Regions from separate parts of the Furfurilactobacillus entadae genome, predicted to be linked through region 1. Evidence: predicted binding sites of a transcription regulator. Region 1 holds the regulator's gene; the other holds the start of a gene.

Region 1 (3,175 bases):
CACCGCCCCAAATCGACGTTCGCCATAAAAAGCGGGCGGCATAAGCACCTAACGCCACAGCAACCATGAGGCTAAGGTCCAGTGCTAACCGGGACCCTGTCAATTGGCGTTTCCCCATCAAATCAACTAAATCCCCGAGGATCCGGGGTGGAATAACGCCAAGGAGCGCCGTGATCAATAACCCAAGAACACCCCGTAAATAGCGCCGCCGTTCCGTTTTAAAATACCAGGCCAACTTTCTAAAAATTGCCATAACTCACCAACCTCTCTCAATTCAAATGAAACGACAAAAAAACGGATAGGAATAATCCTATCCGTTACTTTAATTACATGAATTAACCTTTACGTGCCTGACTTTGCATGGTAGCAAGCATTTGCTTAAGCTTCTTTTCAGAAGGCTTTTGCCCCATTTGCAACATCATTGTCCGTAACATCTCTTCAGTAATTGGAGGATTATTCTTAAGGTAGTTTTGCATGTAACGGCGTGCAAAGAAAAAGCCGCCGACAACGCCAGCCACTGCCGCTACGATAATAAGTAAGATCCACAACCCTGTTGACATCAAATACCCCTCCTTTACGTTTAAATAAAATACATCTTATTATACTACACAACTAATCGGCGGATGAAAACCCTTTAACCGAAAAAATCTTCATTAACGTTAATTAATCGTCACGCAAGCCTTTATCACGTTGAACTTGGCGAACCTTTTCCGGTGTCACTTCATTACCATTCTTATCGAAGACCTGCATCATCTCAACTTGTGAACGGAATGATTTCCGGAAGTTTGCAAGGAATTCCTCGCGGAGCTTTTTTTGTTCGGCTTGTTCGTCCTCAGTCAGTCCGCCATCTTTTGCTTTCTGAGCTAATTCGTTAATCCGAGCACGCAATTTTTCTGGTTCCATTATTCAGTCACTTCCTTAATTCAGCTTTGACAGCTATTATACAAGATTATTGCCAAAAGAGGAAAAGATTTGCAATGTAGCGAACATTTGTTTGACCCTGTTCGTAAAATATGCTAAGTTTTAAATAACAAAAAGCGTCGCTCGGCGTTTCCGATCCATCATGGGCACCATTTTCGGCCACCCGTTTGTGGTGTACAAGACCCATGGCGACGACATTTAATAACGAGGTGTAAACATGGCAAAAGGTGCTGCAACGAAGCAAATGGCTGTTCTCCAGTTCATTTATGACCGGGTTAACGAAAAAGGTTACCCGCCAACGGTCCGTGAAATCGGTGAAGCGGTTGCGTTATCGTCAACATCCACCGTTCACGGTCACATTGACCGACTCCAAAAAAAGGGCCTCCTGGTTAAAGATCCAACAAAACCCCGGGCCATTGAACTAACGGACGCTGGTCTAACCGCCCTCGGCATTTCAACGACCCCTAATGAGATTCCGGTTCTGGGTGTCGTCGCTGCTGGGGAACCCATTTTAGCGGTTCAAGACGCAACCGACTACTTCCCCATTCCCCCAGAATTAACCGAATATGATGGCGACTTGTTCATGCTCACCATTCGTGGTGACAGTATGATCAACATGGGCATTTTGACTGGTGACCGGGTCATTGTCCGCCGCCAACAAAATGCAGACAATGGTGACATCGTCATTGCGATGACTGACGAAAATGAAGCCACTTGTAAACGATTCTTCAAGGAATCCGATCACTACCGGCTTCAGCCAGAAAATGATCACATGGCGCCCATCATTCTTAACCAAGTTTCCATTTTAGGTAAGGTTGTTGGCCTCTACCGTGACTCTGTTTATTAGCATTATTTAACCACACAAAAATCCCTGAACGCAGTTAGCCGTTCAGGGATTTTTTTACTGATTATTGAACTTCGCCTGGGTAGGCTTGATTTGGTAAGGCATCAAAATCAAGATCTGCAATGGCTTCAGCCGTTGTCACGTAAGTCACTGCCCCCTTAGCCAACATTAAGTTAACAAGGCTATCCTTTTCGTGAAGTAAAACTACCTGCTTGCCCTTAGCCACGGCGTAACCAATTTCAAACGCCGTCCCACTATCAACTGAATCTTCAGTGAAGTCAGACACTGCCACAACAATATCGGACCCGTTAAGGTTTTCTAAGTCATGGTTATAGGCCGTTTCTTGCCATTCAGGACTCCCAAAGGTCAATTCGGGAAACTGCGACTTCCGGGGGCTAAAGACATCCCCAATAGTTGCGTTGGCGGCTAAGGCTGCTTCAACGCGCTTAACCCGGTCAATTTGTTCTTCATCAAAAAAAGGACTTGCTAAGTAAATTGATTTCACGTGTGTGTTCCTCCTCAAGTAGTATTCTCAGTATACTCGATTAGCGAACATTGTCACCGTGATTCCGAAAACTCATTCATATTTTTTAGTAAATCCTCATGATAATGGCAATCGATTCACCATTTATGAATCTAAATCGAAACATTGCCCACAATTTTCCGTTTCACATACGGTTATCACTAATTTCCACCACTCAATTCATTAATGGCCCCTTTTTCGGTGGCGGCCACAATGGTACACTTAAAAGACAACATTACCCAATGAAATCGAGGAATAATCATGATCTTTTTGGCCGTTTTCGGTGGCATCGCGTTGGTCCTTGCCGTTTTTTACCTGCTCAACTCAATTCAGTCTTACGGAACTTGGCGTTTTGCCACCCTATTAGTCGTCGTCTTTGCCCTCATTACTGGTTACGGCGTCGTTAAGCTCCCCGTCTGGCACCACCATGGTTCATGGAGCATGCAGTCATCTTCCAGCAGTTCGACCACTAAGGCAGCATTAACCAAAGCTGCCTCGGTATTCAATCCGAACCAAGCTGCCATTGATGGTGAAACGGCCGGCCAGAAGAGTGCGGCAACCGCTAACGCACAGAGCCAGGTTAAATCACAACTGGCAAATGCCTTCAGTAGTCTTGGTACCGTTACACTTGACGCTGACACAAAGACATACACCATTCATCCAACCAATAAGGATGCCGTTAAAGCTCTGGAGGAGTTAGAAAAAACGCCAAGTGACGCTGAGGAAGCTAAATGGCCAACCATGACAGACCATTTACGGGCCTCATCCGCCAACATCAGTAAATCCTTGAAGGACGATTACACCCTGGCCATGGTTAGCCCGGACCAATCAGGCAAGGTTTTGTATAGTGCAAAAAACGGTAAAACTGTCACGAACTTCATTAAATA
Region 2 (3,175 bases), on a different contig from region 1:
TGCCCCTTGTTCATGGGAGTGGTCAAACGCCTCGATGCGGGTAATCGGCGCAATTCGCAGGGCATCCGCAATTTCCTGCATCGCTCCAGTCGTCTTATGCTCATCCAGTTCCAACAAGCGGAACTTTTCTTCCAGAACTAAGCGGGCATTTTTCCCTGCCATTTCCATCAGGTCACGACGCACACCACGTTGGGGGACGTTGACCGGCACGTTCAGCACTTCTTCAATGGCCGACCGCGTTTCTGCATCGATCTCTTTTGGCACCAAGATTTCCCGCGGCAGAATCGCGTTTCGCCGGTTGTAAAACTGCATGATAAACGTTTGCATTTCTTCTGGTGCCGTGGAAACAACTGGGAACAACCGCTTTTCTCGTTTCATTAACCGGGCCTGCCGAACAAAGAACACCTGAATGGAAAGCCATCCCTTGTCCAAATAAAAATTGAAAATATCACGCGGCGTCTCGTCCGTGCTAATGATTTTTTGCTTTTCAACGGTCACATCAATGTAGTGCAGTTGATCCCGGAGGTCAGCAGCGCGTTCAAACTCAAGCTTTTCAGAAGCAGTCTTCATTTGCTCCTGGAGGTGCTTGATCACGGTCGCAGTATTCCCGTTCAAAAACGACTTAATGTGCTTAATTTGTTCCTCATAGGCTTGCTCAGGAACCTCCTTAAAGCAGGCGCCCAAACATTGGCCCATGTGGTAATACAAACATGGCCGCCCCTGATAACCGGAACAACGCCGCAACGGGTACACCTTTTGAAGGAAATGTAACGTCTCCTCAGCAGCATAAACATTCGGATACGGGCCAAAATAGTAGCCCCCATCCTTTTTAACGTCGCTGGCAATAATCATCCGCGGGTCACGTTCATTTGTGATTTTGATGTATGGGTAACCCGTTCCCCGTTTTAATTTAATGTTGTAATACGGTTGGTGCTTTTGAATCAACGTAATTTCTAATAAAAAGGCTTCTTTATCCGTCGACGTAATGATGGTCTCAAAGTCAACGATGTGAGCCACAAGCTGAGCCGTTTTCCCCTCATGGCTGCTCTTAAAGTACGAGCGGACCCGGTTCTTCAGGTTCTTTGCCTTCCCCACATAAATGATCTGGCCGTTGATGTCCTTCATGAGATAACATCCTGGCATGCCAGGCAGTAACGCTAATTTATGTTCAATGTGTTCTGACGCCACGTTGTCAGCCTCCCTTACCGTAAAATCGTAGTTAAATTATAACGCATGAACGCACGTTCGCAAGCAAAAGCAGTTATGCGCCCACATTTTCTAATCGGCAGACCGTTTCACCTTATTCAAACATGTTGCCAAATAAAAATGATCAATCTCCACTGAGATCGATCATCTAAATACCTGATTTATAAACCAACGCTACTTTGCAGTTTGCGCCCAGAATCGTTCGGCAAGGGTTCGGTAAAATTGGCAACCAAGGAGGTAATCTGCCACCGCGACATGTTCGTTGACCTGATGATCCGTTGCACCATCGGCTGGCCCCACAATGATAATCGGTAAGTGCGCCACCTTGACGTACTCTGAGGCATCCGTGGCACCAGTCCCCGCTGCCAATGCAGCATGGTGGTTAAAGTCCTCGTCTAACACCGTCACCGCTAACTGTGCCAACGCGGTGTCTGCCTGACTCGGTAACGGCAGTTCTGGATATTGATAACTGATTCCTAACGTTGCGCCCGCCGCATTTAGGTCTGCGACGATGTCTTCCAACTCTGCCATTATCTCGTCGTTTGGATAGGCCGGAATCGTCCGAATGTTCCCAGTTAGCCAAGCGCGTGCCGGGACAGAATTAACCTGTTCCCCACCCTGGATCTGACTGATGACGTGGGTTAGGCCACCTAAGACGGGGTCCGTCTTTTGATGGTTATCCATGACCGTTTGAACACGTTCAGCAAACGTCAACAGTGGTGTGATCGCGTTGACCCCCTGGTCAGGACGTGATGAATGGGCGCCCTTCCCCACGGAAGTCACTTTATAATCAATAACGCCCTTATGGGTTACCTTCACGTCAAAACCACTGGGTTCACCAATCACGAGGCCGTCCAGATCATTCGCGAAGCCGGCGGCCGTTAACTGGGCCGCGCCGTATTCACCAGTTTCTTCACCAACCGAAGCCAGTAACCGGATGCGGCCAGGTAACGGTTCACCAGTTGCCAGTAAATCAAGCATGGCCACAACCTGCGCTGCTAACCCCGCCTTCATGTCACTGGCACCTCGCCCGTACACATTACCATCACTTACGGTTCCAGAAAACGGTGGAAAGCGCCAATCTGCTTCGTCACCAGCAGCCACAACATCTTCATGCCCAGAAAAGCCAAGGAGCGGCCCCTTATCGCCAATTGTCACCACTAAATTATCACGCCCTGGTGCATAGGTGACCCGGTCGATCTGAACCGGTGCTCCCGCAAACAGGCCTGCCAGATAATCAGCAACCTGTGCTTCGTGATCATTGACAGAAAGAATTGCAATTAAATCCGTTAAAATTTTTAGTGCTGCCGCTGCTTCCATTTCGAAACCCCCGCCCTATTGTCTAACCGTTATGCTTCTAAGACCTTCGCCAAAAAGTCCTTCGCCCGATCCGTTTTTGGATGATCAAAGAAATCACTTGGCGTTGCTGATTCTTGAATGTACCCGTCGGCCATAAACCACACTTTATCCGCAACGTTTCTGGCAAAGCCCATTTCATGAGTGACCACAACCATCGTCATCCCATCGTGAGCTAGATCCTGCATGACTTTTAAAACTTCTCCGACCATTTCAGGGTCCAGCGCTGAGGTTGGTTCATCAAACAGCATCACCTTTGGGTTCATCGCAAGCGCCCGAGCAATGGCAACCCGTTGTTGTTGTCCGCCAGACAAGCTCGTTGGGTAAGCATCCGCCTTATCAGCCAGTCCCACTTGGTCGAGCAGTTGTTGTGCCGTCGCAGTGGCCGTCGCCTCATCAACGTTTTTTACCTTCATTGGCGCTAACTTGATGTTTTCGATCACCGTTTTATGAGGAAACAGGTTAAAGCTTTGAAACACCATGCCCATGTCTTCCCGGAGTTTATCCAAGTGCTTATCATCCATCTTCGTCAGGTCGTTGCCTTCAAAAAGCACCTCTCCTGACGTGGGTTGATCCAGTAAGTTTAAACACCGTAAAAACGTACTCTTCCCGG

Evidence for each region. Region 1 encodes LexA, which represses DNA repair genes until DNA is damaged. Its sites were predicted from a motif close to CNAACANNTGTTNG; they were not measured.
Region 2: a site for LexA is predicted at 1,235-1,248, ahead of uvrC (excinuclease ABC subunit UvrC). Genes of this name have one in related genera too.

What each region holds. Positions count from the first base shown of each region.
Region 1 covers NZ_BQXN01000006.1:19,634-22,808, reverse strand. The annotation lists gene ACKTR5_RS04045 (ABC transporter ATP-binding protein) at 1-253, opposite strand, end outside; gene ACKTR5_RS04040 (YneF family protein) at 336-560, opposite strand; gene ACKTR5_RS04035 (DUF896 domain-containing protein) at 664-903, opposite strand; gene lexA (transcriptional repressor LexA) at 1,139-1,768, shown strand; gene ACKTR5_RS04025 (nucleoside 2-deoxyribosyltransferase) at 1,830-2,270, opposite strand; gene ACKTR5_RS04020 (hypothetical protein) at 2,550-3,175, shown strand, end outside.
Region 2 covers NZ_BQXN01000003.1:13,023-16,197, forward strand. The annotation lists gene uvrC (excinuclease ABC subunit UvrC) at 1-1,188, opposite strand, end outside; gene ACKTR5_RS01950 (ArgE/DapE family deacylase) at 1,381-2,526, opposite strand; gene ACKTR5_RS01955 (amino acid ABC transporter ATP-binding protein) at 2,556-3,175, opposite strand, start outside.